3 regions of the Corynebacterium glaucum genome follow, and region 2 is predicted to be linked to each of the others. Evidence: predicted binding sites of a transcription regulator. Region 2 holds the regulator's gene; each other region holds the start of a gene.
What was found. The regulator LexA, encoded in region 2, represses DNA repair genes until DNA is damaged. The targets are predictions, from matches to a motif close to CGAACANNTGTTCG.
Positions count from the first base shown of each region.

Region 1: CGLAUT_RS05665 (HNH endonuclease signature motif containing protein) is a predicted target of LexA. The motif match lies at 4,229-4,242, and genes of this name have one in related genera.
Region 3: CGLAUT_RS10380 (HNH endonuclease signature motif containing protein) is a predicted target of LexA. The motif match lies at 2,396-2,409, and genes of this name have one in related genera.

Region 1 covers NZ_CP047358.1:1,151,496-1,162,195, reverse strand. The annotation lists gene polA (DNA polymerase I) at 1-1,039, opposite strand, end outside; gene trhA (PAQR family membrane homeostasis protein TrhA) at 1,055-1,780, opposite strand; tRNA gene CGLAUT_RS05675 (tRNA-Leu) at 1,871-1,947, opposite strand; gene CGLAUT_RS05670 (hypothetical protein) at 2,157-2,636, shown strand; gene CGLAUT_RS05665 (HNH endonuclease signature motif containing protein) at 2,710-4,152, opposite strand; gene CGLAUT_RS05660 (ABC transporter substrate-binding protein) at 4,396-5,313, shown strand; gene CGLAUT_RS05655 (amino acid ABC transporter permease) at 5,310-6,239, shown strand; gene CGLAUT_RS05650 (amino acid ABC transporter ATP-binding protein) at 6,244-7,017, shown strand; gene CGLAUT_RS05645 (sulfite exporter TauE/SafE family protein) at 7,018-7,767, opposite strand; gene coaD (pantetheine-phosphate adenylyltransferase) at 7,764-8,240, opposite strand; gene rsmD (16S rRNA (guanine(966)-N(2))-methyltransferase RsmD) at 8,241-8,822, opposite strand; gene CGLAUT_RS05630 (ATP-dependent DNA helicase RecG) at 8,846-10,700, opposite strand, start outside.
Region 2 covers NZ_CP047358.1:1,464,636-1,475,335, reverse strand. The annotation lists gene CGLAUT_RS07175 (hypothetical protein) at 1-219, opposite strand, end outside; gene hflX (GTPase HflX) at 362-1,867, shown strand; gene nagB (glucosamine-6-phosphate deaminase) at 1,872-2,612, opposite strand; gene CGLAUT_RS07160 (uracil-xanthine permease family protein) at 2,675-3,994, shown strand; gene CGLAUT_RS07155 (HPr family phosphocarrier protein) at 4,099-4,368, opposite strand; gene CGLAUT_RS07150 (PTS fructose transporter subunit IIABC) at 4,425-6,545, opposite strand; gene CGLAUT_RS07145 (1-phosphofructokinase family hexose kinase) at 6,577-7,533, opposite strand; gene sugR (transcriptional regulator SugR) at 7,692-8,483, opposite strand; gene lexA (transcriptional repressor LexA) at 8,629-9,321, opposite strand; gene CGLAUT_RS07130 (hypothetical protein) at 9,528-9,893, shown strand; gene nrdR (transcriptional regulator NrdR) at 9,985-10,443, shown strand; gene hrpA (ATP-dependent RNA helicase HrpA) at 10,440-10,700, opposite strand, start outside.
Region 3 covers NZ_CP047358.1:2,124,538-2,135,237, forward strand. The annotation lists gene ispF (2-C-methyl-D-erythritol 2,4-cyclodiphosphate synthase) at 1-242, opposite strand, end outside; gene CGLAUT_RS10375 (Type 1 glutamine amidotransferase-like domain-containing protein) at 244-837, opposite strand; gene CGLAUT_RS10380 (HNH endonuclease signature motif containing protein) at 861-2,315, opposite strand; gene ispD (2-C-methyl-D-erythritol 4-phosphate cytidylyltransferase) at 2,513-3,226, opposite strand; gene CGLAUT_RS10390 (CarD family transcriptional regulator) at 3,222-3,809, opposite strand; gene CGLAUT_RS10395 (hypothetical protein) at 3,969-4,514, shown strand; gene radA (DNA repair protein RadA) at 4,521-5,879, shown strand; gene CGLAUT_RS10405 (hypothetical protein) at 5,887-6,573, opposite strand; gene CGLAUT_RS10410 (carbonic anhydrase) at 6,583-7,185, opposite strand; gene CGLAUT_RS10415 (HhH-GPD family protein) at 7,184-8,056, shown strand; gene CGLAUT_RS10420 (hypothetical protein) at 8,169-10,670, shown strand; gene CGLAUT_RS10425 (DUF4236 domain-containing protein) at 10,678-10,700, opposite strand, start outside.

The sequences.
Region 1 (10,700 bases), 310 kb from region 2:
CCACGACATCCCCCTGCCCCGGCGTCGGAGTGCCGGAAAGATACAGAGCGAGTCCTTCGCCCTCCCGGGCGGCGAGCCACTCATCAAGCGGCGCATCCTCGACGACCACGTCCGGCAGCTCGACGGTGTCGGCGTTCTCGGGCACCTCGCCGGTCGTCTCGACGGACGCCAGCACACGCTCACGCAGATTGGTGCCGAATTCGAGGCTGTCGAACGCCTCCGCGACCACACCCACCTCAGCCGGCTTCATCTGCAGCTCGTTCGGCCCCACGGGCAGCTCAACATCCGTCACCATCTGGGTCAGCTCGCGGTTTAAGCGCACCTGGTCAATGCGCTCACGGAAGTTCTCACCAGCCATGCCCTTGATCTCGTCCGCATGCTCGATGAGGCCGTCGAGAGTCCCGTACTGTGTGATCCACTTCGCCGCGGTCTTCTCCCCCACCTTCGGGATGCCGGGCAGGTTATCCGACGGATCCCCGCGCAGCGCGGCGTAATCCGGGTACTGCGCGGGCGTCAGGCCGTACTTCTTTTCAACCTCGTCCGGTGTGAAGCGGGTAAGGGTTGAGACGCCGCGGGTTGGGTAAAGCACGGTGGTCGAGCCGTCGACAAGCTGAAGATAATCCCTGTCTCCGGTGACGATGATGACTTCGAAATCCCCCTCCTGCTTGGCTTCTGTTGTGAGGGTGGCGAGGATGTCGTCGGCTTCGTAGTTTTCCTTGCTGAGCGTGACGATGCCGAGGTTGCCGAGCAGGTCCTCGATAATCGGCACCTGGCCCTTGAACTCCGGCGGTGCGGCCTCACGCTGGGCCTTGTATTCGGGGAACTTCTCTGTGCGGAAGGTCTTGCGCCCAACGTCGAAGGCGACCGCCATATGAGTCGGTTGCTCCTCCGCGAGGATGTTGGCCAGCATGGAAAGGAAGCCGTAAACGGCGTTCGTGTGCTGGCCGCCCGAAGTGGAGAAGTTTTCCACCGGCAGGGCGTAGAAGGCTCGGAAGGCCATTGAGTGGCCGTCGATAAGCAGGAGGCGCTTAGTGGTCATGGCCGACCAGTCTAGCTAGTTGCTTGCCGCGACAACCACCATCCAGATAGCGACAAGGTGCAAGATCGCGGCAACGATGGTCGCGGTATGAAAGTGCTCGTGGTAGCCGTAGTAGCGCGCTTGGCGGCCAGGCCATTTAAAGCCGTAGACCAGCGCGCCGAGGGTATAGATCACCCCGCCGAGGAAGATCAGGGTGACCACCACCGGGCCAGTTCCAGCCCACAGGGTGGGCACGAGCGGCACAATGATCCAGCCGAGGCCAATGTAGACCACGAGGTCGAGCCAGCGCGGGTGATTGATCCACACCAAGTTGAGGATCGCGCCGAGGATCGCACCGCCCCAGGCGACGGCAAGCATGATCCCGGCGGTCCGCGGTTCGAAGGCGATCACACACAGCGGCGTATATGTCGCCGCGATGAAGACGGCGATGGTCGCATGGTCGGTGCGGCGCCACCACTGCACCGTGGATGCTGAACGCCACGGCCAGCGGTGATACATCCCGGAGACCCCGAATAGCGTGATGATGCCCGCGCCGTAGATGGTCACGCCGAGCGCCTCTGGCCACCGTAGCGTCATCCAGGCAAACGTAATCAACACGGTCGAGGCGAGGGCGAACGCGATCGTCGCACCGACGTGGAACCACCCGCGTGTCACCGGACGCTCCCCGCGGTCCGCGACGATGTATGTACGCTCGACCTGCCCAGCTTGCAGCTCGCGGCGATTCGTTTCCGTAACTGTCAAGGCTCCCCGCCTTCCGGTGCTTCTATATCGGGCATCACTCAGCCACGAAAAGTCAACCACGAACAACGCGCGAGCGGTAGGGGAAACTGTTGGTGCCCCAGGTGAGACTCGAACTCACACTGGACGGGTTTTGAATCCGTTGCCTCTGCCAATTGGGCTACTGGGGCAATGGCAAAAGAGTTTAGCGCAGCGCCCGGAACCCGCGTAATCGCCTGCGCGTTCTGGGGTTCGGGGAGGTCAGCACCGCGTACCCCCTGGCGAAAATCCGCGAGGCAGGCACTACGGACCAGCCGTCGTTTAGCAAATGCTCCGAGCAATGGATGCGGGCCGTTGAGGGATTCAGCGATTTCGGACCTAGCCGGATATCATTTCGGCTATGCGTAAATCTTTCGTTTCCAGCATCGTTGCCACGGCACTCATCGCCTCCTCTGTTACCGCCCTGCCAGTGGCTTCGGCGCAGACTAAGGAGGCGTCGTCGTCAAGCGACTTGAAGCTGGATCCGACGAATGATCCGCTTAGCACCAACCCGGAAGGCAACCCACTGCAGGCCGTGAGCAGCTCCGACATGTTCCTCGACCTCGCTAAGGGCATGGAACCGGGTCCAGCTCGCGACGCTGCCATTGCTTGGGCACGCGGGTCGTCGATCCCGAACACGGTCAACCCGATCGAACTGAGCAAACAAGAACTGCAAGGCTCGTCGATGATGTTCAACGGCCTCACCGAAGGCGACTGGGCACAGAGCTCTCGCGGCTCGAGCCAGGCAACCTCGGTCATGCTGACTATCGCAATCGGCTCCATGGTCGTTGGCCAGCTCATCGAGCTGCTCATGCGCGGTTTGCGAACCGTTCAGCGTTAGGCTCCCCCGCTTGGATTCCAATTCCGCCTCGCAGAACTTTTTCTGCCTCGCAGAATTTTCTGCGCCGCGGAAACTACGCGAACGAGGGGTCGTCGCGATGCTCGATGAGTTCGAATGATGCCGATTCGGGCAGGCTCCGATTGGTGGAGATGAACCTGGAGCCGTCAAGAAAGCTGAACTCGAGCACCGGTCCGTTTTCAACGATCCTGGCAATGCCGTGACTCACTTTGGAGTGGCAACTCGAGCACAGCGGAATCAGGTTGCTGATATCAGTTTTGCCGCCTTCCGCCCATTCGCGAATGTGGTGGATCTCGAGGAATCTGGAGTGGGTACACCCCGGCATCGCGCATTGGTGCCCCCATACTGAAAGCAGCGCTTGAATTTGACCGTCACTGGCAAACCGGCGCGAGCGTCCGAAGTGCATGGTCAGGCCCCTGGAGTCCAACAGGTGCCCGCGGACCATCGCATTGGCGACGTAGCTCTGTACCACCTTCGACGGGGCCTGCGGGTTTGACGGCATCCATGCTTTGCCGTCTTCAGTGAGCATGACGGTCACTTGAGCCCCGGGTGCCCGAGTTGCCGGATGCGGGAAGGTGCGGACCATGTTGATCATGGTGACGAACGCGTCATACATATCAGCTTTGACTGGCGGACCGTAACGCGAGGGCAATCCGCGAATTGTGCGAAGTGAGATCTCGCTGGAGCGTTTCGTCTGTTCACCGGGGCAGGCTTCCTCGATTTCTGGGCCAGGGCCCAGGTTTACCTCTTCACTCCAGCTCTCTTGGTCGTCTCCCGCAGCATCTGTTTCGAAGTCATCGAAGCCGATATCAAAACCGCCGGCTTCTTCTGGTTCCTTTTCTGGTTCTTCGCCGTCAGTGTCTGGATCATCGGATTCCGCCCCATTCAATGCGTTAACCAGTTCGGCAATGAAGGCATCACTGTCGATGGCTTCTCCGCTATCAGTGATGCCCTCTGCGGCGAGCTGCGCGATCTTCAACGCGGCAAGCAACGCTTCACCGATTACGGGTGGCAACAGGAAGTCGCCTTCGAGACACCCATCCTTGCGTTTGCGGGCATTGAAGAATGGGGCATCGGGTTTATCTTTGTCGGTTTCCCCTCCGGCGAGCGCCTTCTCGAGTTCCGCGAAGCAGAGAGTTGTGGCGAGTTCGATGAGCTGGTCCTGGTTCTCGTGGTTGACGTAGCGAAGCAGAAACCGCACTGTGGTGTAATCGATCACTCCGGCCCGGAAGAAGTGAAAAAGACCCCGGTAGACCCGTAGTTTTCTGGCAACGGAAACGTACTCGTATGCCGTGGATGTGGGATACCTCAGCTCACGCTCTAGCCAGCTGGCCGTGCTGCTCGCACCGAATGATCTCGCGAGATCCAACTCATCGAAATCGGCGATCAGGTCGAGGAGTTCAGCGCGAACAGTGTTTGATTTCCGGTGGTTGTGCTTGATTTGAGCGACAATCAGGCGTCCACGGGAATCAGGTGGGCTGGCAAGCGTGGTAGTCATGACGGCAAATTTCCCCCAATTGAGTTGAACGTGTCGCCAGCATAGAACTTGACTCCAACAAAGCCATCTAAGCGTTCGAACATATGTGCGTATGTCTGCTCGGCGGGCTGGCAGCGCGCTACAAGGCTGAGGACGAGGTGATTCTGCGACGCGGAATCCGTCGTTAAGCAATGGCGAATTTTCCGACCTCCCGATTGGGGTTTACGATGCAGGAAGACGAATTTATTGACTCGAGAGAAAAATATGCAGTTGACATTTGGAGCACCTCGGCGACGGGTGGCCGCGGTGTGTGTGGCGGCCGCTGCGCTGCTGTCTGGGTGTGTGACCAACGCCGAGGGCGGAAACCCTGAGGGCTGGGAACCAGCCACTCCTGATGCCGTGCCGGAGATCGCCGCGATGGTGCCGCCTGAGGTGGCGGCGAAGGGCACGCTGACGGCGGGGACGAATCCGCCGTTCGCTCCGTTTGAGTTCAAGGACTCGCAGGGTGCTCTGATCGGCCTGGAGATGGATCTGGGGCGCGCTCTGGCGAGCGTGATGGGCTTGGAGTTCCAGCCTTCTGAGATGGATTTTGCGATGATTATGCCAGCCGTGCAGGCGGGCAGCATTGACGCGGGGATGTCAGGGTTCACCGACTCCGAGGAGCGCCGCGAGAGCTTCGACTTTGTCAACTTCCTTTACGCCGGTATCCAGTGGGCCTCGCAACCAGGAAGCGGGGTTGACCCCGAGAATCCGTGCGGGTTGATTGTTGCAGTGCAGCGCACCACTGTCTCGGAAACCGACGATGTCCGCCCGAAGAACGATGAGTGCATCGCGCGCGGCGAGGAGCCGCTCACCGTGTTGTCTTTCGACACGTCTGACAACGCTGCGCTGGCCGCGCTTGTGGGACGCGCCGATGCGTTGAGCGCCGACTCCCCCGCGACGGCGTGGGCTGCGCAGCGCTCCGACGGTGAGCTAGAGCTGGTTGGGGAAATGTTCGATGCCGCACCGTATGGCTTCGCGGTGCAGAAAGACTCCGGCCTCGCCGAAGCGATGGCGGCGGCGATGCAACACCTTATCGACACCGGGGAGTACCAGCGAATCTTGGACCAATGGAACGTAGAAAGCGGCCTCCTCGACGAGGCCATGATCAATGAGCAGCCGTACAGGGAGGCAACGCAATGAGTACCCGCACACGCCCCGAGCGCATCGAGGCTAAGCCGCTGCGCCACCCCGGTCGCTGGATCCTCGCCACAGTGCTGATCGCACTGGCGGTTTGGTTCGTCATCGGCGCCGCCCGAAACGAGGCGTACGGGTGGGACACCTACTTCCAGTACCTGTTTGACACCCGCATCGCAACGGCCGCCGGCCACACGATCGCAATCACCGTTCTCGCGATGATCATTGGTGTGATCGGCGGCGTGATCTTGGCTGTCATGCGGATGAGCCCGAACCCGGTGTTCAAATCCATTGCGTGGATCTTCCTCTGGGTCTTCCGCGGCACACCGGTGTACGTGCAGCTGATGTTCTGGGGTCTGCTCGGCGCGATCTACGACTCGATCAACCTGGGTTTCGCCGAAGTTTCGCTCGAGCCGTTCACGTCGTCGGCGTTCATGCTCGCCGTTGTGGGCCTCGGCCTGAACGAGGCGGCGTACATGGCCGAGATCGTGCGCTCGGGCATCTCGTCGGTGCCGGAAGGCCAGGTAGAGGCGTCGAAGGCACTGGGCATGAGCTGGTCCCAGACCATGCGCCGCACGGTGCTTCCACAGGCGATGCGCATCATCATCCCGCCCACCGGCAACGAGTTCATCTCGCTGCTGAAGACCTCATCGCTTGTCGTCGCCGTGCCATACTCCCTGGAGCTGTACGGCCGCTCCATGGACATCGCCGCCGCACTCTTCGAGCCGGTGCCGATGTTGCTGGTCGCCGCGACCTGGTACCTGGCCATCACCTCGCTCCTGATGGTGGGCCAGCACTACCTAGAACAGCACTTTGAAAAGGGCGCGACTCGCCAGCTCACCAGGCGCCAGCTGGCCAGCCTCGCGGACGCGGAAGGCACGATCCCCCAGAACGTGCAGATTGTCGATGAGCCCCAGCAGAAAGGACGCTAGGAACATGACCGTGAAGCACACTCCCATGGTTCAGGCGGTCGACGTCTGGAAATCCTTCGGCAATCTCGACGTGCTCAAGGGCATCGACCTCGAGGTCATGCCCGGCACAGTGACCTGCATCATCGGCCCGTCCGGTTCCGGTAAGTCCACGTTATTGCGCTGCGTCAATCACCTCGAGAAGGTCACTGCCGGTCGCCTCTACGTCGACGGCGAGCTCATCGGTTATCACGAGCGCGGCGGCATCCTCCACGAGATCAGTGAGAAGGATGCCGCCAAGCAGCGCCGCGACATTGGCATGGTGTTCCAGAATTTCAACCTGTTTGGCCATCGCACGGTGCTGGAGAACATCATCGAAGCCCCCGTGCACGTCAAGGGACAGCCGGTGGCGCAGGCCAAGCAGCGCGCGATGGAGTTGCTGGCCATGGTCGGACTCGAGTCGAAGGCGGATGCGTACCCGATCCAGCTTTCAGGCGGTCAGCAGCAGCGCGTGGCAATCGCTCGTGCGGTTGCCATGGACCCGAAGCTCATGCTTTTCGACGAACCCACGTCCGCCCTCGACCCCGAGCTTGTCGGGGAAGTTCTGCGAGTGATGAAGGACCTCGCAGCTCAGGGCATGACCATGTTGGTGGTCACCCACGAGATGGCGTTCGCCCACGAGGTGGCGGACCACGTGGTGTTCATGGCGGACGGCCACATCGCCGAGCAGGGCGCCCCCGCCGAGGTGCTGGACAACCCGCAGCACGAGCGCACGCAGGCGTTCCTCTCGACCCTGTTCTAACTAGCTAGCCAGCCCGATGACGCCGCGCACCAGCGCGGTAAGCCCGCCGAGGAACGCCAAGCTGAGCGCGATCCGGCGGGCTCGCTCTTTCGGCACCCTCGGAGCCAATTGCTTGCCGACGATTACGCCAACCACAAGGCCAGCGAGGGTACCGACCCAGATGGCGGGGTCGATAGTACCGATATCGGCGGCGCCGGAGATTTCCTTGCCGGCGAAAGACAGCGACCCGGCGACCAAGAAGATCGGCTGCAGCGTCGCCGCGTACATGCGTTGATCCCACCGCGCGGCCTGGGCGTAGACGGTGATCGCGGGCCCGGCCACGCCGGACAGCGTGTTCATGAAACCCCCGACCGCGCCGGCGATCGCCGCGGGCACCACGCCCTCGACGTTGGGCACTTTGCGTTTGCCAAGGGTGACAACGCTGAGCGCGATGATCAGAAGTACACCGATGAGCACCTGGAGTGCGTCGGTGGACACACGTGGGATCACCCAGGTGCCCGGAATCACGCCGAGGATCAAAGCTGCTGCGATCGGTGCGAACTTCTTCCAGTCGATGTCCGCACGCATGCTGCGGGTGTTCAGAGCAGCGTTGATGACGGCGATGACGTTGACCACCAACACTCCGTCAATAGGCCCGAGTAGGAGCGCGAGGATGGGCGCGGCGATGAGCCCCATGCCCATGCCGGAGATGCGTTGCAGTGCGGCGCCGAGCGCGACCGATGCGCCGACACCGGCAAGGGTCAAGCTCACCCGAACTTCTTCGCAATCGCCTCGCGAACGATGTCGGGAACCAGCCCCGTGATGTCCCCGCCGTACTTCGCTACCTCTTTGGTGAGCGAGGACGAAATGTAGCCGTACTTCTCGTCCGTAAGCAGGAAGTACGTGTCCACGCCACTGAGGCGGCGGTTCATCTGCGCCATCGGAAGCTCGTACTCGTAGTCCAACGAGGACCGCAGCCCCTTGACCAGCGCGGTGATGTGGTGCGCTGTGGTGTAATCGACGAGCAGGCCGCCCCAATGGTCAACTCGAACCTTGGGGTTGTCGGCGGTGACTTCGCGGATCAGGTCCACGCGCTCGTCGATAGTGAAAAGCCCCGAGGTTTTGGTGGGATTGCCGGTGACCAGCACGATGACCTCGTCGAAGTGGCGGGTGGCGCGGGTGACGATGTCAAGGTGGCCGTTCGTGATCGGATCGAACGAACCGGGGCACACTGCGGTAGTCACTTAGTCATCTCCTTCATCCGGATCCGAGTAGACGGCCATATCCATCCTGGCGATACCGTACAGCCGCTTCTTCAACTTCTGGCCGGTTGGGGTGAACTCCGGGGGCCAAGCGGTTTCGGGGCTCTCGCGATGGCGTTCGACAACGACCACGGCGCCGTCGACAAGCAATGGCTTGAGTGCTTCGACCATTTCCGCGACTGCCTCGTCCGCGAGGTCGTAGGGTGGGTCGGCGAGCACCATGGAAAAGTGCTTGCGCGGGGCGCGGGCGACGTAGGCGGAGGCCTTGACCGGCTCAATGCGCACGTTCGGGTGGCCGACGACGGAGGCGTTGTGCTCGATGATCTGGACGGCTTTCGGGTCGTTTTCCACGAGGACGATTTCTTCCGCGCCGCGGGAGGCGGCCTCGAGACCGAGCGCGCCCGAACCGGCGAAGAGGTCCAGGACCCGCTGGCCAGCGAAACCGAAACGCACCTGGAGCGAGGAAAAGAGTCCTTCGCGGGCGCGGTCGGAGGTGGGGCGGGTGCCCTCTGGCGGGACCTTGATCTTTCGGCCCCGGGCCTCGCCGGCGATGATGCGGGTCAGTGACATGTCGGTCCCAGTCCTATCTAGCTCTTGTCCAGGTATTCGAAGTCCTCCGGCGCGAAGTTGGCCGTCGCGGCGCGGGCGAACTCGAGGTTATTGGCAACAATATTCGCCGCGTCGTCGTAGGCGCGCTTCACTATCGCGTAATCGTCGACCAGGTTGACTAGGCGCAGCGTGCGGCCAATGCCGGATTGCTCCTTGCCCAGCACGTCGCCTTCGCGGCGGTTGAGTAGGTCGAGTTCCGCCAGCGCAAAGCCGTCGAGTGTGGCGGCGACCTGGCTCACGCGCTCGAAGGCGGGCGTGCCCTCTTCGGCGAAGGTGTGGAACAGGCACAGCGACTGGTTGCCGCCGCGGCCGACGCGCCCGCGCAGCTGGTGCAGCTGGGAGATGCCGAAGTGCTCGGACTCGCGCACCATCATCACCGTCGCGTTCGGGACGTCGACACCGACCTCGATGACGGTCGTGGAGATGAGCACGTCGGCGGCGCCAGCGGCGAAAGCACCCATCACTTCGTCTTTCTCCTCGCCCTTCATGCGTCCGTGGAGGACGGCGATCTCAAGGCCTTGGAGCTCGCCCTGCGCCAGGGCGGCTGCGGTATCAGTGACTCCCCCGTCGCCGTCGATGCGCGGGCACACGATGTAGACCTGATGACCAGCGCCGACCTCTTCGCGGATCTTCTCCCAAGCGCGCGCCACCCACTTCGGCTTGAACTCCGGCACGACCGAAGACTGGATGGGCTTGCGGCCTCCCGGCAGCTCTTTCAGAGTGGATACGGAAAGATCGCCGAAGACGGTGATCGCGATGGTGCGCGGGATCGGCGTCGCCGTCATCACCAGCAGGTGCGGCGTGGTCTCCCCCGCTTTCGCGCGAAGCTGGTCGCGCTGCTCCACGCCGAACCGGTGCTGCTCGTCGACCACCACCATGCCGAGACGGAAGAACTCCACTCCTTCCTGAATCAGGGCATGGGTACCCACCACAATGTCCGCCTCACCCGAGACAATCTTCAACAGGGCTTCTTGCTTTGCGACGGCCCCCATGGACCCGGTCAGAGCCACCACACGCACCGGCACACCGGCGCGCAAGAGCGTGTTGGTCAGCGAGCGCGCGTGCTGCATCACCAACACCTCGGTAGGCGCGAGGAAGGCGCACTGCGCGCCGTTGTCCACCGCTTGCAGCATGGCGAGCAGCGCAACAATCGTCTTCCCGGAGCCGACCTCGCCCTGGAGCAACCGGCTCATCGGCTGCGTGGAACTCATGTCGGCGCTGATTTCTGTGAGCACCTCGTTCTGGCCTTTGGTCAGCGGGAACGGCAGGTGGCGCAGGAGGGTGTCCTGGTCGCGTCCCTCAACCCGTCGCAGCGCCGGGGCGCTGTGGTGCGCGGCGTCCGCGCGGCGGACCCCCATGGCGAGCGCGACCGAGAGCGCCTCGTCGTACTTCAGGCGCTCAAGTGCGGCCTCCGGGCCCTTCGGGCCGGGTTCGTGGATTTGGCGCACTGCGGCGTTGAGCGGAAGGAAGCCGATCGGTGTGAATCCGAGTGGTTCTTCGATTTGCGGCAGTGACTTCAACACCGCGTGCACGGCGCCCATGATGGTCCAGGTGCTCACCATTTTGGTGGCGGGATAGATGGGCAGCCATTCGCGTCCGGAAAGAATTTCCTCCAGGTCGCCGAAGTGTGAGAGTTGGCGGAGCGAGCCGGTCGCGTCGGTGGGGCCGTCGACAAGCACAAAGTCCGGGTGCTGGAGCTGGGCCGCACCGTTGAACCACGAGACCTTACCGGTGAACATGGCGCGGCGACCCTCTTTGAGCACGCGCGACGCGTACGCGGAGCCGAAAAAGGTGGCGGTGAAGGTGGTGCGGCCGTCGAAGATGTCGACCTTG
Region 2 (10,700 bases):
GTGCGCATAGGCGCGGGTGGTGGAGTCGAAGCCGGCAAAGGTGGCGAACGGCTCGACCGCGAGGATGTTCAGCTGGGCGCCGGAAGCGTCGAAGTACTGAATTAGCTGCCCGCCGCGCACCTCGCCGGTAACGGCGAGCTGGTTCGTTGCGATGGCAGCTTCGACGGCGTCCTGCCACCTTGTAAACCCGAGCCCGATGGCGGAAAGATCAGTGCTGATGGTTTCGCTCATGGGCCCAAAGCCTACTCCCAGCGCCTACGCCGGGAAGAAAGGCGGGCGTGTGGGCGTTAAATGGGGTATTAAGAAAACCAACACGGTGACCAACACGGTGACCAACTCGGTGTACGGACAAAAGGACTGCATGACTCAACTCGACCCGCAGCAAGAGCTTCACGACGACCTGCTGGCGCGAGCGTTTCGCCACAACGCTCCGCAGCCCGGGGCCGATGGACAAACGGTAGGGGATCCCACCACCGGCGCGCTCGACCTGGAAGATAGAAACGCGCTGCGTCGCATCTCCCGCGAAACGGAGCTGCGCGCTGAGGAGCAGGAAGACGGCTACGAGGTCGAGTATCGAAAGCTCCGCCTCGAAGAGGTCATCTTGGTCGGTGCCTGGACCGAAGGCTCCACGGCTGAGATGGAGGCGAACATGTTCGAGCTCGCCGCGCTCGCGGAAACCGCCGGCGCGCAGGTGATAGACATGTTTTATCAAAAGCGCGACAAGCCAGACCCGGGTACCTACATCGGTTCCGGCAAGGTCAAGGAGCTGGCCACGATCGTCCAAGCCACGGGCGCCGACACCGTCGTGTTTGACGGTGAGCTTTCCCCCGGCCAGATGGTTGCGCTCGAGGAAGCGCTCGGTGTGAAGGTGATTGACCGCACCATGCTCATCCTCGACATCTTCGCGCAGCACGCGAAGAGCAAGGAAGGTAAAGCGCAGGTCAGCCTCGCGCAGATGGAATACCTGTACACCCGTACTCGTGGTTGGGGTGGCCAGCTGTCGCGTCAGGCGGGCGGTCGCGCCGGCTCCAACGGCGGTGTGGGTCTGCGTGGCCCGGGTGAAACTCGTATCGAGGCGGACCGTCGACGCTTGCGTACGGAGATGGCCAAGCTGCGCCATCAGCTGCGCGACATGAAGACGGCCCGCGAGGTCAAGCGTGCCCAGCGCAACCGTTCCACCACGCCGAAGATCGCGATCGCTGGTTACACCAACGCGGGCAAATCGTCGCTTATCAACGCGATGACGGATGCCGGGGTGCTCGTGGAGGATGCCCTATTCGCCACCCTCGATCCGTCGACACGCAAAGCTCAGCTTGCCGACGGCCGCTCTGTGGTGCTCACTGACACCGTCGGCTTCGTCCGCCACCTGCCGACCCAGCTCGTGGAGGCGTTCAAATCGACGCTAGAGGAAGTCTCGAACGCCGACCTGCTGCTGCATGTAGTGGACGGTTCTGATGCTTTCCCGCTGAAGCAGATCGAGGCGGTTAACGAGGTGCTCGCGGAAATCACGCGCGAATCCGGCGAGACTCTTCCGCCGGAGATTGTGGTAGTGAACAAGATCGATCAGGCCGATCCGGTGGTGCTTGCTGAGCTGCGCCACGCGTTCGACCATGCCGGCCGCGACGTGGTGTTCGTCTCCGCACTGACCGGTGAGGGGATCGCCGAGCTCGAGTCCAAGATCGAGATGTTCCTCAACACCCTCGATGAGCACGTCACCATGCTCGTGCCGTTCACGCGCGGCGATGTGGTCTCACTCTTGCACGAACAGGGCACGGTGCGCTCGGAGGAGTACCAGGAGCAGGGCACGCTTATCGACGTGCGCTTGCCCCGGGTTATCGCCGAGCAGCACCGCGAGTTCGTCGTTTAGCTTTTTAACTTGCGGAGTAATCGCCCTCGAGCTTGGAGGCTGCGGCCTCGTCGAGGATGACGGTGACGTTCGGGTGGGACTTCAGTGCACTGGCGGGGTTGTCTGTGCTGACTTCACCCTCGACCATGGCCTTCACTGCGTCGGCTTTGTTCTCGCCGGTGGCGATGAGGACGAGGTTGCGGGCTTCCAGGACGGTGCCGATGCCCTGGCTAAGTGCCTGGCGGGGGACCTCGGACTCGTTGTCGAAGAAGCGCGCGTTATCCGAAATGGTCCGCGGGTGCAGGTCGATGACGCGAGTGCGTGAATCATGCGGGCTACCTGGCTCGTTGAAGGCAATGTGGCCGTTGCTGCCAATCCCGAGAATCTGGACGTCCACCCCGCCGGCGTCCTTGATCGCCTGGTCGTAGTCAGCAGCAGCTTGGTCCGCGTTATCCGCCGTGCCGTCGAGGGAGTGCACCTTGGCGTCGTCGATGTCGATGTGGTGGGTGAGCTCGCGGCGGATGGTGGAGTAGTACGACTGCTCGTGCTCCTTGGCCAGCCCGTTGTACTCGTCGAGGAGGTAGGCGCTGCACCCAGCAAAGCTCAGGCCGTCTTCGTTATGGCGGCGGATGAGTTCCTGGTAGGTCGGGGTTGGGGTAGATCCCGTGGCAAGCCCGAGCACGCCGTTGTTTACAATGAATGGTTGGAGGATGTCTGCAGCTGCAACACCGACTTCTTCAGGAGTGCGGCGAATAAGAATTTCCATAGAGACAAAACTACGCCCGTCGATTAGGAGCTCGCAATTGTTACGAGCGATAATGGAACCTCGTGAGTGAATCGGTGAGCCAGAAAACGAACGAGACCTTTGGTTGGCATTTGCATGGCGACGGGCGTCGCGTGCAGCCCGGAGCGGTGGTGGCACCGGATGAGCGGCTGAGCTGGCCGCGCACGATTAGTATTGGCATGCAGCACGTGGTGGCCATGTTCGGCGCAACCTTGCTGGTGCCCACCCTGACCGGCTTTCCGGTGAACACTACGCTGCTGTTCTCGGGCCTGGGCACCATCATCTTTTTGCTGATCACTCGAAACAAGCTGCCGAGCTACCTCGGCTCCTCGTTCGCATTTATCGCGCCACTGACCGCCTCCCAGCAGTATGGGGTGGGCGCCCAGCTTGGTGGGGTATTGGTGACCGGCCTCGCGCTCATCGCAGTCGGTGTGCTTGTGCATGTCGCGGGCAAGCGCGTGATTGATGCGGTCATGCCTCCAGTGGTCACGGGCGCGATTGTGGCGCTGATCGGGTTCAACTTGGCGCCGACGGCGGTCGCCAATGTGGAGTCCCAGGTCGATGTCGCTGGCGTGACGTTGGTGACCATCGTGGTCATTACGGTCGCCACCCGCGGCATGATTTCTCGTCTGAGCATTCTCCTCGGTGTGTTTGTGGGGTGGATTTACGCGGCCATCTCCGGCGGGCTTGCTGAGGATACGCTGGACACTATCGGCAATGCTCCGTGGATCGGTTTGCCGCAGTTCCACACCCCGGAATTCCACCTCTCCGCGATCTTGGTGACCCTGCCTGTGCTCGTTGTGCTCATCGCCGAGAATGTGGGCCACGTCAAAGCTGTGTCCGAAATGACACACCGCAATCTCGACCACATGCAAGGCCGCGCGCTGATCGGCGACGGTATCGCGACCACCCTGGCTGGCGCCTTCGGTGGCTCCGGTACGACAACCTACGCTGAAAACATCGGCGTGATGGCGGCGACCAAGGTGTACTCGACTGCCGCTTACTGGGTCGCAGCAATCTTTGCCATGATCCTGGCGTTCATCCCCAAATTTGGCGCGGTCATCTTCACCATCCCCGCAGGCGTGTTGGGCGGCGCGTGCCTTGTGCTTTATGGCCTCATCGGCATGCTCGGTGTGCGTATCTGGCAGGACAACAAAGTTGATTTCACCGACCCCGCAAACCTGACTGCCGCGGCAGTGGCGCTGATTGTCGGAATTGGCAACCTCACGCTGAACGTCGGGCCGGTCACGCTGGAAGGCATCGCCCTGGGGTCGGTGGGCATCATCGTCATTTACCCGATTATGCGTTGGGCATTCGACACCATCGGAGAGGGGCAGTACAACTCCCACCACACTCTGGGATAAGCAGACCCGAATAACAAAAAGCGCCCGCCCGGCCAAACGTCCGAGAGTGGGCGTTTTAAACGCGTTCAACGCAGAAGGACACCCCTTCTGTGTCTACTCCGTGTCTACTCCTCGTCGAGGTTCGACTCGATGAGTCCTGCGATCTTCTCAACTGCCTCGGCGTTGTCGGAGGTGACGGTGACCTCGTCGCCGAACTCGGCACCCATCGCCATGATCATCAGTGAGGAAGCAGCGTCAGTCTCATCATCGTCATCGCCGCCAACGAGGGTCAGGATGATTTCGTCATCGAACTCATCCGCAGCGTCAGCAATGATGGTCGCCGGGCGTGCGTGCAGGCCCACGGTGGAGCCGACCTTCACGGTCTTGGAAGCCATAAGGTATGTCCTTTCCTCGAATGTGTTTGTGCTTGCCAGTGTAGGTGTGTTCGGGGCTAGGCTGCCACAGCCGGTTCAGGTGCCGCCTGGTTTTCGACGGATTCCGCTGCCGCCTTTTCAATTTCTTTGTTAGGCCAGAACCGCTTGATCGCGATCACCGCTGCCGCAGCAACCACGACACCAGCTGCAAGGGCGACAAACATGCCCCACCACGGTTCGTAGGCGAAGATCACGAAGACGCCGCCGTGCGGTGCCTGGCAACCCACCCCGAGCGCCATGGAGACAGCGCCGGCAGTTGCACCACCCAGCATCATGGCGGGGATGACGCGGAACGGGTCAGCCGCAGCGAACGGGATGGCGCCCTCGGACACGAAGCTCAGGCCGAGCAGCCAAGCCGACTTACCGTTCTCCTGCTCGGCAGGCGTGAAGAGGTTCTTGCGCAGGAAGGTTGCAATCGACAGTGCAATTGGCGGAACCATGCCCGCGATCATGACAGCTGCCATGATCTGGAAGCTCGCCTCCGTGCCCGCCGACAGACCCGCGGTACCGAACAGGTATGCCGCCTTGTTCACCGGCCCGCCGAGGTCGAAGCACATCATCAGGCCAATGATCACACCGAGCAGCACCGCGGAGGACCCGGACATAGATTCCAGCCAGCCCTGCAGGCCTTCCATCAGCGCAGCGAGCGGACGACCGAGCAGGAGGAACATGACCAAACCAACGGCCAACGAGGTCAGCAGCGGAATGATCACCACCGGCATCAGCGAACCGAGCCAGCGCGGCACCTGCCAGGTCTGGATCCAGTAAGCGATAAGGCCCGCGAGGATACCGGTGACCAAGCCGCCGAGGAAGCCCGCGCCAACCATGACGGAGATCGCGCCGCCGATGAAGCCCGGGGCAATACCGGGACGTCCTGCAAGCCCGTAGCCGATGTAACCGGATAGCGCCGCCACGACAAAGCCCATACCCATCTGCCCCGTGGCAAACAGCACTGCACCGAGATACAGGGCCCAACCTGAGCGCCGGAACGTCATCGTTTCGCCGTCGATCATTACCTCATGACCCGGCAGCTGGGTCGGCGAGAACTGGGTGACCAGCGCCTCCCAACCGTTGGCCATGTCGTACCCGCCGATAAGGAACCCAAGCGCCAGCAGCAAACCACCTGCGGCAACAAACGGGACCATGTACGAAACACCGGTCATGATGGCTTGCTGCAGCCGCTTCGGCCAGCTTTCGCCGGAAGCAGAGGTGGATTCCTCCCCGCCGGTAGTGCTTGCGGCTGCGACTCGCGGCGCATTTGGATTCTTGGCCGCCGCAATCGCCTCATCGATCATCGCATCCGGTTCGTTCACGCCGCGCTTCACCGGGCTATCCACCACCGGCTTTCCGGCGAAGCGCCCCTTGTCGCGAACCGCCACATCGTGCGCGAAGATCACGGCGTCTGCAGAGTCAATGAAGCTCTGCTCCAGGCGATCCCCGCCCGAGGATCCCTGCGGTTCAACGATGAGCTCAACATCGCCGCGTTTCTCCGCGGCTTGGGTCAGCGCATCAGCAGCCATATAGGTGTGTGCGATGCCGGTTGCGCATGAAGTCACCGCAGCAATTCGGAGCTTGGGGCTTTCGCTTATCGACGCCTGGGTTGCCGCCGATCCTTCTCCAGCCGCAACAGCTGTCGAGCCAGCTCCCGCCGCGCCGGCAGCTTTCGCAGCCTTCTTCTTGGGCTCAGCGTTGACCACCGCGAGAACCGCGTCCACGATCTCCTGGTCGGACTGCGCATTGCGCAGCGTCTCTACGAAGTCGCCCTTTACAAGGGCTCGCGCGAGCTTGGAAAGGATCTTCAGGTGCTCCTTGCCGCCTCCCTCTGGCGCGGCGATAAGGAACACCAGTTCCGCGTCGCCGTCGGGTCCGGAGAAGTCAACGGACGACGACAGGCGAGCAAACGCAAGAGTCGGGGCTTCCACTGCCGAGGTGCGGCAGTGGGGGATGGCAACGCGGCCGTTGACTCCCGTGCCTGCCTTTTCCTCGCGGGCGGACGCTGCCTCGACCAGTGTGCTGGCCTCGGATGCGCGGCCCGTATCGACGATTAGCGCTGCAAGGTGTTCGATGACCTCGCGTGGTGTCTTCCCGAAATCAACGTCGAGTGCGACGAGCTCCGGGGTAATTAATTGTGGCTGCATCGTGTCCTACTTCAGATAAGGGGGTAGTAGATCAAATGGGAAAAACTTCTGTGTGGTCGAGGTCGAGTGCGTCCGGCGCCGGAAGACCTGTTCCGGGCAAGGCTGCGGCAGCAGACCCGTAGGCGACCGCACGGCGTAGACGCTCCGCCGGATCGAGACCTTCAACGCGGGCCATCACGTATCCGGAAAGCGAGCTGTCTCCGGCACCCACAGTGGAGCGGACCTCGATAGGCGGGGGAGTCGCCCCCCACGCTCCGTCGGCAGTGACCAAGCATGCTCCCGCGCCACCGAGCGTGACCAAGAGTTCCTGCGCTCCACGCGCGATCAATTCGCGCGCCGCCCCAACAACGCCGCTGAAGTCACCGGAAAGCGCGGAGTTTTCGAGGGTCTCACCGTCGGTGTTGGTGAGCTGTGCAAGCTCAAAAGCATTCGGTTTCATCACGTCCGGAGCACCCTCACCGAGGTGTGCGCCTAGGGCAACTAGCGGTGCGTCGGAAGTGTCGACCGCAATGGCGGCACCCGTGGCTGCGCGGGCAGCCCGAACCAGCTGGACGTAGAAGTCGTCCGGAGCGCCTGGTGGAAGGGATCCGGCGAGCACAATCGCTTGAGCATCTCGAGCGTTTGCTTCGAGCGTGGCGACGATTGCGTCTAGATCGGCTGCTGCCAACTCCGGCCCGCGCTCGTTGACTTTGGTCGTGGTGCCGTCCGGTTCAGTGAGTGCGGTGTTGGTGCGAACCTGCCCGTCGATACGGACCGGGGTAAAGGCAACTCCGATGCCACGCACCGCGAGCTCAAAAGGATCGTCAGCGCCACACGGGGCGATCGCAAGGGTCGGGTGGCCGGCTTTGTGCACACAGTGGGCGACATTGATGCCTTTGCCCCCGGCTTCTCTGCGTGCACTGGTGGCTCGAACCACCGCCCCGCGTTCTAACTGGCCGATGTCCAGGGTGGCATCGATACTCGGATTGGGGGTCAGCGTGAGAATCATCTGCGCTCCGTACTTCATTAGCCCTTGGCAACCCCTGCATCACAAACTTCGCGCCGGTGTTGCCTTCACCACCCAGTATGTCCGAGTGTGCCCGTTTTGGCAAGGTTCAAGCATGGTTCAAACAAGGTCTCACATACCGCTGTTTGGGTATGTGTGGTTTAGTCCACTTCTTTAGCTAGAACTACTTCGATTCCTCGCTCGCCAAGTTCTGCTACGAAGGAGGTCGGGGCAGAGGCATCGGTGACTACTACATCGATGGCATCCAGTGGTGCGAAGCTCACGAGGTAGTCATTGCCGAGCTTTGTCGAATCGCATAACACCACGACCCTCCTTGCGTTGGTGACCATCGAAGACTTGACTGCGGCTTCTTGGGCGTCCGCAGTAGAGAGACCATGATCGACCGTCAGCGCGTTGGTGCCGATAAAGGCGACATCCGCCCGCATGAGGGCGAGTGTTCGAAGTGCGGTATCTCCAACTACGGCTTGTGTGATCGCTCGTACAGTACCGCCGAGCAGCTGCACGCTATCTAGGCCGGCGGTGGAAAGATCGAGGGCCGTAGGCAGTGAGTTGGTCACGATCGACCAGGTTTTGGCATTTGGCTGCGTAGCTGCGAGATTGGCAAGAGCGTTGATTGAGGTGCCGGAATCGAGGAAAATTCCACCACCCGGCTGATCCGGGAGAAACTGCAGTGCTGCGCGTGCGATCGCCTGCTTGGCGTCGGTTGAGGAGCGGTAGCGGGCATCGAGCGGGAACTCGGTAGTCAAAAACGCCTGGTTCGCTACCGCGCCGCCGTGCACCCGCTGCACTACGCCATCGTTGTCCAGCGCCGCGAGGTCGCGGCGGATTGTCTCGGCAGTGACGTCAAACTTCGATGCGAGCTCCGTGACGTTGACGCGGCCTTCGACTGCAGTCTGGGAGGCAATCTGACGACGCCGTTCCTCGGCATACAAAACGGGCACCTCCAGATGTGGGTGTGGGAGTTGTTCTGACCGGAAGTGGCCATTCCTCACATCATCCCAGACACGGGGTGCCCGTTCGCATGGGTTTATATCCGTTTCCCCCGAAAGAGGGAATTCAGCGGCTGTGAGCGGGCGGCTACAGCGACCTGAAGACGGAGATGACGAGCCCCATGATCTCTGCGTCATCGCCCTTAATCGGCGAGAATGCATCGTTGCGCGGCAGTAGCCAAACGCCGGTCGAGTCTTTGTGGAACACCTTGGCCGTCGCCTCGCCGTCGATAAGTGCCGCGACGATCTGACCCTCCTCTGCAACCGGCTGGGAGCGAACCACAAGCCAGTCGCCGTCCAGAATCGCCGCATCAACCATGGAGTCGCCCACGACCTTCAGCATGAACAAATCGCCGTCGCCAAGCAGCTCTTCGGGCATCGGGTAGTACGTCTCCACATTCTCTTCGGCGAGAATTGGGGCACCGGCGGCAATCTGGCCCACCACCGGAATGAATCGTGGAGTCGATGCCTCATCAGGGGCATCCTGCGGCTTTGAGGCTTTGCGGGTTCCCGACTTAGGTGCGGTCTCGGGGAGGTGGCGAAGGTCGACGGCGCGCGGCTTGTTCGGATCGCGGCGGAGAAACCCCTTCTTCTCCAGCTCCTTGAGTTGGTAGGCCACTGAAGATGTCGACTGTAGGCCTGCGGCATCTCCGATCTCACGGATGCTCGGCGGGTAACCGCGAAGCACCACAGCGTCCTGGATTACCTGCAGAATGCGGCGCTGGCGGTCCGAGAGTGCGCTCATGTCCAGGTTGTTCGGGTCGGTCTTCTTGCGTGCCATGGCACCTTCCTTGCTGGCGATGTGCTTCGGGTCAAAAGTAGCACAGTGAGCAAATATGTTCGATATTCTTCAAGAGGGAGTGGACAGCGTCAACGGCGGGTGCTATATATCGAACATGCAATCGTTCGAACACACTATCGCATTCGGGCAGAGTGTGTTGGGGGCGACCAATACAGTGAGCTCCACACCAAGGAAAGGACTACACCATGACTATCGTCACCCGCCCCGTTAACAGCAACAACACCATCGATAGCGGCGTTTGCACCCTGGGACGCACGGCGGAGGTTTGGGATGTTGCCAACTACGACAGCTCACTCGCTGGGCGGCATTGCGCAAGGCCGCTCGTCAGGTCGTATCGAACACCCGGACGTAATCCAGGGGAGCATTTGGTAGCCTCGGACACGTCTGCACAACGTTTCGAACTGGCGCAAGAGCGTCGGGACAACCTCTTGCTAGGCATCATGATGACCGCGGCTTTGGCCGTGGGATCGATTTTCGGCGGCGTCTTCAACGCGGAGGAGCCGACCTCAGTGGGCCCGGCTCAGAGCGCCCGGATCGCAGCGGATGTGTAGGTTGCACAGGCTCGCTAGCCCGGATCGTGGTGTCGCTGCAGTAAGCTGACGCCAGAACCATGACCGCCGCAACATATGGGATGTGTGAACCGTGTTCTGTCCGTTCTGCCACCATGAGCAATCCCGGGTCACCGACTCCCGCACCGTGGATGCGGGTTCTGCAATTCGTCGCAGGCGAGAGTGCACCGAATGTGGTGGCCGTTTCACCACCGTAGAAAAAGCGGTGTTGACCGTCGTGAAGCGCAACGGAGTGAGCGAGCCGTTCGATCGAGATAAGCTCATCGTCGGTGTGCGGCGAGCGTGTCAGGGACGCGACGTGTCTGATGACGCGCTGAAACGTCTCGCGCAACAGGTCGAAGAAGCCGTGCGTGCGCAAGGCAGTTCGCAGGTGCCAGCAAACCAAATCGGTCTTGCGGTGCTAGAACCGCTGCGGGCTCTCGACGAAGTCGCGTATCTCCGCTTCGCCTCGGTTTACAAGTCTTTCGAGAGCGCGGACGACTTCGAATCCGAAATCAGGCTAATGCGCCGCCGCGACCGCGAAGACTTCTAAGCGAGCTTGTCCACCATCTTTTCGATGCGCCGCTGGCTTACGGGCTGGGGGGTGCCCAAGCGCTGCGCGAAAAGGCTGACCCGCAACTCCTCGATTCGCCAGAGAATATCTTTGTAAGCACGCGACTTCCTCCGATTCGCCGGTAGCTTGGCTGCCTTCGCCTCCAGGTAGCGCTTTGCGTCGTCGACTGCAGACTGCCTGTCGGCATCGCGGTCAGGATCAAGACGTAGATCGCCCAGGCGGATGCGCATCGCTTC
Region 3 (10,700 bases), 660 kb from region 2:
CCGAGCAACTGCACGCCGCGCACCCCGTCGTACTCCGGGCGGCCAACGCCAACGAACGAGCCGAGGTCGCCCAAGCCGCACGCGGAAAGCACCGCGTCAACGATTGCGTGGCTGACCACGTCGCCGTCGGAGTGGCCCTCGCAGCCGTCGAAGTCTGGGTGGAGGATGCCGGCGATCCAGCATGGTTTACCGGGTTGGATTTGATGCGCGTCAAATGCGCTGCCCACTCGCAGGTTTGTCATGTCAGATCAGGTGCTCCCCTTGGTCGTCGACAAGCAATGCTTGACCGTCTCGCAGCAGAAGCAGCGGGTAGTCCGCTGCGTACTTTTCCACCATGCCGCCGATCATGGACGCCGGGTAGGGCCCCAGCGTGCCCTGGGCGTGCGGAATGATGCAGTGTTTGACCAGCCCGAGCCCGCTGAAGTCGGTGAGGTTGAGGTCCTCGGCGGGTTCATCCATCGGCGGTGTGTGCTCGAGGGTCGGGCCGGCAATCACGGCGCCAGCGGATGACCCCGCGTACGGAAGGCCGGCTCTGACCGCGTCGGCCAACACCTTGTCGTTGCCGTTGCGTTTCAACGCCTCGAGCACTTCGAAGGATTCGCCGCTTGCCACGTAGACGCCGGAGCAGCGGTCGAGCAGCGCTGTGAACTCCTCGGTCGTGAGCTCAGCGACGCTCACCTCAGTCGTGGGCTCTCCGCACTCCGCGAGTGCCCGTCGTTCCTCTTCGACGAATGGAGTGCCATCCATGTTCTTCGCGGCATCGTTGATGTACAACACCTCGCCGTCGAAGAACTCGCTCAATCGCGGGTGGAGGAAAGATGCGAGAAGCAGTTTCATGTCAGCCACCGTACCTAGTTCGCTTAGAACGGCACCGGTTCTTCGATCCCGGCTTCTTCTGCAGTGATATGCCCGTCCAGGTAAGCGCTTCGAAGCAGTTCTTTCCATTCGTTCGGGTGCATCTTCAGATCCATCGGCTCCTCCGGCCAGTACTGGAACTTCAGGCCGCTGGCTTTCTCGAGCTTTCCCAGCTCGGCAACGCACGCCTCGTAGTCGTTGTCCGCCTCGAATCGCTCGACCGCAGCATGGCACCGCGCGTTGAACTCAGCGATCACGGCCTTGCGTTCGCGGCGCTGAGCGATCGTCTGTCGCCAGCGTGGTTTGTCCGGGCTAGTGAATTCTTCGAGGATGCCGTTCGGCGCTACGACGGAGTAGGTGCCGTCGGCAAACAGCCACACGATTTCCCCCGTTGCGGGGTCCGGGACGTAGAACGCACGTCGATCGGTCTTGATGTTGTGGTGGCGCTGACACAGTGAGAACAGGTTCGCGGGCGTGGTCGGGCCGCCGTCGTCGAACGGAATGCGATGGTCCAGCTGGCACTTCGTTGAGGGCACATCGCACCCCGGATACACACATGTGCCGTCGCGCGCCTGCACGTACGCCTTCATAGCGTCGGTGGGCACGTAGGCATCGGTGACGGATGCCGCGGCAGCGTCGAGGTCGATGATCTGTGGCGGGGACTCCTCCATCAGCGATTCAAGCCACGCGGTACCGTCAGCGTCGGTCCAGCCGAAGTTGGGTATGAAGTACGACGACGGATCCGTCTTCTGCGCGAACACGTGCAAAACTATCTTGGTGTTCGTGCACAACTGGCCAGTGAGGATGGCCTGGACCGCCTCGCTCTGCGTCAGCTTGCCCTCTTTGGCCACCCGGTCGACGTAGCGCTCCATCGAGGCGATGACGCCAACGTTGCCGGTGATGCTCAGACCCGCCTCAAGATCATTCAGACCATAGAACGTGGTCTCGCACGCACCGAGCGGCCTGTCCTTCTCGTCCTTACGCTGCTTGGTCTTCTTCGGATCGGGAGCTAGTGAGGCATCGATCTTGCGCACCAGCTCATTGAGTCTGCGACGAATCGCCATTGCCGACGGCAAAATCTGCCCAGCCTTCTTCGGCGTGAACATCTCGACCAGGAACGCATCGAGCTCTTCGAGCACCTCCTCGCGTGGCAGGTTGTGCAGCCGGTCGACGGTCTCCCCGATCGCATCCAGCCGCACAACATCCAACCGGCGAGTCTCCGCCTGCAGGGCCTTCAGCGCCGGTAATTCCCCGAGCCGGTAGTACGCCAAGATCGCCTGCTCAACCCATGCTTTGCTGCGTCCAAACGCCTCCCCGACCCGCCGACATTCGAGCTCCAGGTCAAGCTCCGCGAACTCCGCCTCGGCATAGCGCGCAAACACCTCGTACTCCACGTCGCGCGCGCGTTGCCCAGCCGCACACAGCTCATCGCCCTCGCGCTCTGTCGCGAAATAGCTCATCGTCTCACCCCTTCCCGAATTAACCCCAGCCAACTACAGGCAATAATATCGAAAGCCATTCGAAAGCACAAGCGTCACATCGAAAAACTTTTCGCATCGCTTATCGACGACCTGCCGCACCCGAACACCAACGTGATGCCAACCCAAAGACTACAAAACCCCGACAACACTTCGCCGGGGCCGTTCGAACATGTCAGCTACTCGCTGGGAACCTCAAACACAGTCGGCTCAACCTCATCGGTGATGGAGGTGGCCAGCCGCAGGTCGATTGGGGTGGTGATCTTGAACGCCATCGGGTCGCCCTGCACGGTGCGCACGTCCACGCCGAACCACTCCATCAAGGATGCATCGTCAGTGGCCACAAAATCCTGCGCACCGGAGAAGTACGCCTCGTTCGCCGCGCGCAACGTGCGAAGATCAAAGCCCTGGGGCGTCTGCACCGCGCGCAAGGAAGAACGGTCTGGGGTCGACGTCACCGCGTCCCCCGACACCACCTTGATCGTGTCCGCCACCGGCACTACGGGCACGACGGCGTCGGCACCCTCCAACACGGCCCGTGCCACGCGAGCAATCATTCCCGGTGGGGTGAGGGCGCGGGCGGCATCGTGGATGAGCACGCAGCCGTCGTCAAGCGAAATTGCCCTGAGTGCATTCCAGATTGAGTCGGCCCGCTCCGCTCCCCCGTGCACGAAGGTGACCGAATGCCCCTGAAGCAAGCGGCGCGCGACGGGTTCCATGGAGGGGCTGACCACCACGACCACAGAGTCGACGACCCCGGAGGTCTCCATCGCCGTCACCGACCGCTCGAGTAGCGAGCGCCCCCGCAGCGGCACATACGCTTTCGGCACCGCCGCGCCAAGCCGCGTGCCTTGCCCGGCGGCGGCGACAACGGCAACGACGCGTCGACTAATCTTCGTCGTCCTCGTCGTCGAAGGAGATGTCGTCCATATCCAGGTCGTCGTCGAGGATGTCTTCCGGATCCTCTATGATGCCGGCCTTGATCTGCTCCTCGATGATCTCGCCGATGCGTGACTCCATCTCGGACACCTTGGCCTCATCCACCGGCTCCGCCAGCGCCAGCTCGCCCACGAGGATCTGGCGCGCCTTGCCAAGCATGCGCTTCTCACCTGCGGAAAGGCCCTTGCCCTGGTCGCGGCGCCACAGATCGCGCACAACCTCGGCCACCTTGTTGATGTCGCCGGAAGCCAGGCGCTCCTGGTTCGCCTTGTAGCGCCGCGACCAGTTGCCGGCCTCTTCAACGTCGGTCTCGCGCAGCACCGAGAAGACCTTCAGCAGGCCCTCCTCATTGACCACGTCGCGCACACCGACAAGCTCGGTGTTCTTGATAGGCACGCGAACTTCCAAGTCGGACTGGAGGATCTGCAGCACGAGGTAATCCAGCTTTTCGCCGCCGATCTCGCGCTGCTCAATGTCTGCGATCCTCGCAGCGCCGTGGTGCGGGTACACAACCACTTCGCCGACTTTGAATTCCATGCAACTCTCCTCGCGCTTGTTTACGTGACCATTTAACAGTACAGGCCCCCGCGTTCACCCACTGCCAAAAGTTTACCCCACCCATAAATGCACAATCTGCCCACTCTGCGACTAATGTAAATGTGCAGAATTGCCAATTAATTGCCTAGCAACGAAATGATGGAGGACACCCTCGTGAAGTCCCTGAAGCCGGTCGCCGCTCTCGTCGCCGCCTCTGCGCTGGCGCTCGCCGGCTGCTCCGCTGGTCAGATTACCCAGACCTCCAGCCAGGTAGCAGCTGTGGACGGTGCAACCGCGTTCACCGAGAACGACGAGGTCTCCGTACAGGACGTTCAGGTCGTGCTCTCCGAGGAAGGCACCGCCGCCCTGAAGTTCGCCGCCACCAACCAGGACACGTCCATGGCGGAGCACACCTTGCAGTCGGTCTCCGTCAACGGCGAAGAGGTCAACTTCAGCCCGGCGCCGAAGGCGATGGGCTACAACTGCGTCATCGTCGGCGATTCCGCCGAGGGCCTCGAGCGCATGCCGCGGTACGACAACGAGTGCTTCCAGTACATCGAGACCACCCTGCCGAACCAGGACTTCGCCTACGCAGGCAACGTGGACGTGCAGTTCACCTTCGACGCCGGCACCCTGAACGTCCCGGCCACCGTGTCTGCGCCGCTGCTGCCGGCTGGTGAGGGCGACCGCGACATCACCAAGTAACCACTAGTGGCCAAAAAGCAGCGGGTGGTCCACACCTGCTCTGAGTGCGGCTACACGTCGCCTAAGTGGCTCGGCCGCTGCCCGGAATGCGGCTCGTGGGGCACCCTTCAGCAGGAAGCTCAAGGAGCCCCCCGCTTATCGACGGCACCTTTAACCCCAACTACCAAAGCCCAGCCGATCACGGCGATAAACGCCACCGCGACGCACACAATCAAGTCGGGAATTGGGGAACTTGACCGCGTCCTCGGCTCCGGCGTGGTGCCGGGCTCCGTCGTCTTGATGGCGGGCGAACCTGGCGTGGGCAAATCCACTCTGCTGTTGGAGGTGGCCAGCAAGTGGGCGGGTAACGACCGCCGCGCGCTCTACGTCACCGCCGAAGAGTCCGCCGGCCAGGTTCGCGCGCGTGCGGAACGCACCGGCGCGCTGAAGGACACGCTGTTTCTCGCCGCCGAATCCCAGTTGGACACCGTGTTCGGCCACGTTGATGAGGTGAAGCCCTCCCTCCTCATCGTGGACTCGGTGCAGACGATGCACGCCGCAGGTGTCGAGGGCGTCGCGGGCGGCGTCGCGCAATCCCGCGCGGTCACCGCAGCGCTGACCACGCTTGCCAAGACCACTAACTTGCCCATCCTGCTCGTGGGGCACGTGACCAAGGACGGCAACGTCGCCGGCCCGCGCGTGCTCGAGCACCTGGTGGATGTGGTGCTGAACTTCGAGGGTGACCGGCAGTCGTCGCTACGCATGCTGCGCGGCATCAAGAACCGCTTCGGCGCCACCGACGAGGTGGGCTGCTTCGAGCAGACCGCCGACGGCATCCGCGAGGTACCCGACCCCAGCGGGCTCTTCCTCTCGCACCGCGGCCAGACCCCGGACGGTTCCGCGGTGACCGTGGCCATGGACGGCGTGCGCCCGATGCTCGCTGAGGTGCAAGCGCTCACCGTCGACCCGGTGAACAAGTCGCCGCGCCGCGTGGTCACCGGGCTTGATGCGAACCGCGTGCCCATGGTGCTCGCTGTGCTCCAAGCGCGCTGCGGCGAGCGCACCAACGACAAGGACGCCTACGTGGCCACCGTCGGGGGCGTGCGCATCACAGAGACCGCCACCGATCTCGCAGTCGCGCTCGCCACCTGGTCCAGCCTGCACGAACAGCCGTTGCCACCCAAGACGGTGGTGATCGGTGAGGTCGGCCTCGCAGGAGAACTGCGCCGCGTTCCCAACCTCGGCCGCCGGCTGCAAGAAGCAGCGCGGCTGGGCTACACGCAAGCGATCGTCCCAAAGCTTGACGAGCCCCTTGCGTTCGACGGCTTGCGCGTCCACGAAGCCAAAACCCTCGCAGAGGCCGTGAAAATCCTCGCCGGACTCTAACCCAGCACTAACTTAAGTTGAACGGCATCGCGTCGGAGGCGTTATCGCCGATCACCGTGTGCAGGTAGTACGACCCCGCCGGCACCGGCTGGCGTCCGTCGCACTGCCCCGGCTTCGAGTCGGCACGCGACCAGCGCGCCTCGAACGGCTTCTCGGTGCCGGCCTCAAACGTCTGCCGCCCGGTGGTCACCGACGGGTAGCAATCCGTATCCGCCCACACGCGCTGGTTGGTGGCCATGTCGTAGACCTCGAACCGCAGGTCCCCGTCGCTAATATCCAGCACGCAGTCGGTGTCGGTCGGGTTGTCCACCATCATGTAGAACGTCGGCTGCTCGTCCGGACCGTAGGAAGGCTTGTCGCTTGAAGCGGAAATTCGCAGGTCAGAAAGCTCACACTTGCCGCTTGCAAGAGGCTCTTCGCTTGACGACGGCTCCGTCGACGCCGCAGTACTCAACACCGTCGAAGAGGCTTCACTCGAAGCAGAGGTGCTTTCTTCGGGCGCCGGCACCGTCGGCTCGGTGACCGGGGCCGGCTCGGTGGCTGTGGCGGAGGTGGCCTCGTCGTCGCCGCCGGAGTTGCCTGCCCACGCGCTCAGCCCCCAGATGATTAACGCGGCCAGCACCAGCAAGACGACGAGCGCCGCGACCCTGCGGCGCATGTAGATCTCAGGTGGGTGCGGTCGCTGGTTTGTCATGCCCTCACTTTAACTACCGAAGTGCTCATAAACGGTCTCGACGCGGCCCGTGTCCAGCCGGTACCTTGCACCCACAACGCCCACACCGCGGGTTTTCACCGCGGGCGCACGGTCCTCCAAGTGTTCTGCCATGATGCGGGCGTGGTCCGCCTCGATCTCGGCCGGGTCGGTGTGGCCCTTGCTGTGCGCCTCGATCACAGACGGTGCGATCTTTTCCACAAACACGCGCGTCAGGCCGTAAGGGATCTCGGAGTTGTTCACGGCCTTGACAGCCGCGCCGACTGCACCGCAGCCCTCGTGGGAAAGGAACAGAACTAGCGGCACGCCAAGCACATCCACCGCGTACTCGACCGATGCGGACACCGCAGAGTCGACGCAGCCTCCGGCGGTGCGGATGACGAAGATGTCGCCGAGTCCGGCGTCGAAAAGCAACTCGACCGGAACCCGCGAATCGCTGCACGCGACGACTGCCGCAATTGGGTCCTGCCCGCTGATGATTTCGTTGCGACGGCTCGCGTCGCGGTGCGGGGTGGCGAGGTTGTCGGTGGCGAAGCGCTCGTTGCCGGCGAGGAGGGTGTCCCAGACCTCGCGCGATGTCATTGATGTAGGCATGGGCTATATTCTGGCACTCATTGTGATCAAATCTGCCGAAATCATTGCGTGGTATTGCGAAAATGTGCGCGACCTGCCGTGGCGGGCCGAGGGGGTGACCCCGTGGGGCGTGCTGCTGTCGGAGGTGATGAGCCACCAGACCCAGGTCGAGCGCGTCGCCCCGATATGGCAGGAGTGGATCGCGCGCTGGCCGACGCCGGCGGCGTTCGCGGCGGCCGGCACCGACGAGATCCTGCGCGCGTGGGGGACGCTCGGCTACCCGCGCCGCGCGCTGCGGCTCAAGGAGTGCGCGCAAGCGATTGTCGACGATCACCGTGGCACCGTCCCCGACGATGTCGATGACCTGCTCGCGCTGCCGGGGATCGGCGAATACACCGCGCGGGCGGTGGCGTGTTTCGCGTACGGGCAGAACGTGGCGGTGGTGGATACGAACGTACGCCGCGTGTACGCCCGCGCCGAGCGCGGCGAGGAGAACGCGAAGCCGCGCAAGGCCGAGATCGCCGAGGTGGCGGCGCTGCTGCCGGTAGAAAACGGCCCGGAGTTCTCCGTCGGCCTGATGGAGCTCGGCGCGCTGGTGTGCACCGCGCGTGCCCCGAAGTGCGAAAAGTGCCCGGTCAGCGAATGCGCATGGGTGTCGGCCGGCAAACCTGCCGGCGAGGTGAAGCTTCCCACGCAGAAGTTCGCGGGCACCGACCGGCAGGTGCGCGGCAAGATCATGCGGGTGCTGCGCGACGCGGATGCGCCGGTGCCGCAGGAAGCGATCGACGTGGTGTGGCCGGACGCGGCGCAGCGCTCCCGTGCGCTCTTCTCACTGCTTGACGACGGCCTTGCGGTCCAAGACGAGCACGGCCTGTTCCACCTTCCCCGGTAAGCGCCTGAACACGCCATTTCCCAACCTGAGATAGACCCCCAGCATTCGCACGGGATACTCTACGGCCCCCCCGGCCAGCGGACTCCCAGACTCCGGTGTACTACTGAAACTTATGAAACTCTCAGGTATCGATGCGCAGTGGAGAACGCTTCTGCAGCAGGCCTACGACGGCCTCCCGCAAACGGATTTTCTCGTCCGGGTAGAGGAGCTCGTCCAACGGCTCTGCGACATCGACGCTGAGGATCAGGCGGCCGAGGAGCTCGCCTACCGCATGCGTCTGCACGCGATCCTCCCCCGCACAGAACTCGACCCCGCCAACGCGCTCGAGGAGTACGAGGCTCTGCTCGGCATGCACGAAGCACACCCAGAACGCTTCCCCGCGCACCCATTCGATGAGGGCAACTGGTTCCAGGACGTCACCGACTTCATGATGTGGTGGCTCGCGGAGCGCACCTCGCGACGCCACGTCGAACACCTGCTCAACCTCGCTGCGCGGGTCTTCGACGACCCGGATATGCTGCGCCACACCCGGATCAGCGCCTACGTCAACCTTGGGGAAGGCGCCAAAGCGTTGCCGCTTCTCGACGGCTACCTGCCCTCGCCCGAAGCCGTCCACTCCGGAGAGATCCATGAAGCCGATTGGCTGCATCGCTACGACCTCGCCGCGATGGTCTACCTGCAAGAGGGCATGCTCAAGGAGTGCGACGCAACCGTGGCCGGGATGATGGACGGCGGGTTCATCCACTCCAACCAGCCGATGGCCATGGTCGCTGAGTCCCTCCTGCCGCTGGCGGAGACCGTCGACACCCAAACCTCCGTCCAGCGCTCCCTGCTGGTCCTCGAGCACTCCTTCGCTGACCCGAAGCAGACCCGCGCGATCCTGCAGACCGCGACGTTTCTCCTTCTCGGCGGCCTGCATACCCAGGCGTTCAACCTCGTGCACTTCACCGAGCCATTCATCAAGGAGACCTCCACGGAGCTCGAGGGGCTCTACCGCTTTTTCCACTTCGCCACCGAGGAGGGCTTCGGCGACATCGTCTCGGTCCGGTTCACCTCTCCGCGTTGGCAGCTCGAGCACGGCATCGGCGCTGATCCCACTTGCGCCGCGCTGGCGAAGGATTTCTACCGCGCCGCCCATGAGCGCGCGCTGCACTTCCAAGAGGTCAACGGCGACACCGAAGCCCTAGACCGCCTCAAGCAGACGTTCCGCGTGCCGCAGCTCAATCCCGAGGATTTCTTCAACACGGCCGCGGATATCGTGGAGAACCTCTCTAACTCCACCCTGCGCTACGACCCAATCCACACCCGCTACGACGACGAACTCTACAACTTCGCTCGCGAGATGTTCCGCGAGGAAGGCGAATTCTCCCCCGGGATAGTCCCGCCCCGGGCCGCCGAAGATCCAAAGGTAGGCCCACTGTGGGAAGAACTCGTCAGCGGCGGCATGGACCACGCCCAGCGCGTGATGGGCAAACTCATCGACGCCGCCGACGAGCCCGACCTCGACCCGGAGATTCGCACCATCATCGAGGTATTCATGCTGGCCAACGTCACCTTCCCCGGCCAGTTCCCGGGTCTCGTGGGCATGCGCGCATTGCCAATCGCTGCCAACATCGACCCCAACCGCGCCGGCGTCTTCGCCGAGCAGATTCTCGACGCCCTCCAACAGTCTGGCTACGCCACATCCACCGTCGTCCACGACCTCTTCGACTTCACCGGCGGCCTCATCAACACCAAGGCGCTGTCGCTGCCGCTTCTCGGCGACCTGACCACCCGCGCCATCCGATCAAGCCGCAGCATGGACATCCTCGCGTTCATCAACGCGGTCGAGGAAGCCATCGCCATCGACCCCGAGCAGGTCGAGGACCCAGCCACCACCCTCGCTCACTTCGGAGCACTGAAGGGAGTTCGCTTAGGCAGGCTCGGCAACCCCACAGCAGGAGCTTTTTCGCTTATCGACGCAGCGTTGGCCTCCGAGAAGTGCGGTGACATGACCAATTACGTCGCCCGCTTGGCGTCTGCTGCAAACGTGTTGCTCAACGCCGAACGCTACCGCCAGGTCGAGCGTCTCTTTGAGCAAGTGAGCGAGAAGCTTGATGATCCCTCGCTCGACATCGAACCATGGGCGCAACTCGAGGGCGCCGAAGCCACCTGCCGGTTCATTGCGGTGCTGGCGGATCCGAGCTTCGCTGACCTCTGGCCGCAGGCCCGCGATAGGTTCAAAAACATCCTCGTGCAGGTGCTGCAGGAGGATGAGGATGCCCCTTCGCACCTCGACGTCATTGCGAACACGGTTTGTTCGCTCACTCGCGAACTCACCTGGGACCACCACCACAATGAGGCGATAGACATGTCTGCTTGGGGCTACCAGGTGTTCGCGCAGCTTGGCGACGACCACTCGAGCTGGAAGCTGCTTGGGGAGAACGCTCTTGCGCTTGGCAACGCGGGGCGCGACGAACAGTCCGCGCTGGTCTTCGAGTCGCTGTGGCAGCGCGCACGCGAGGCAGGCGCGGTGGACCTGATGGAGTTCACCGCGATGTATCTCAGCGAGTTCGCGTCCAAGGAGGACGCGTCACCTGCTTACGCCGACATCCTCGAGCGGATGGGCGCCTAGCGTGGCGCTACTTCCAGCGACCGCGGTAGC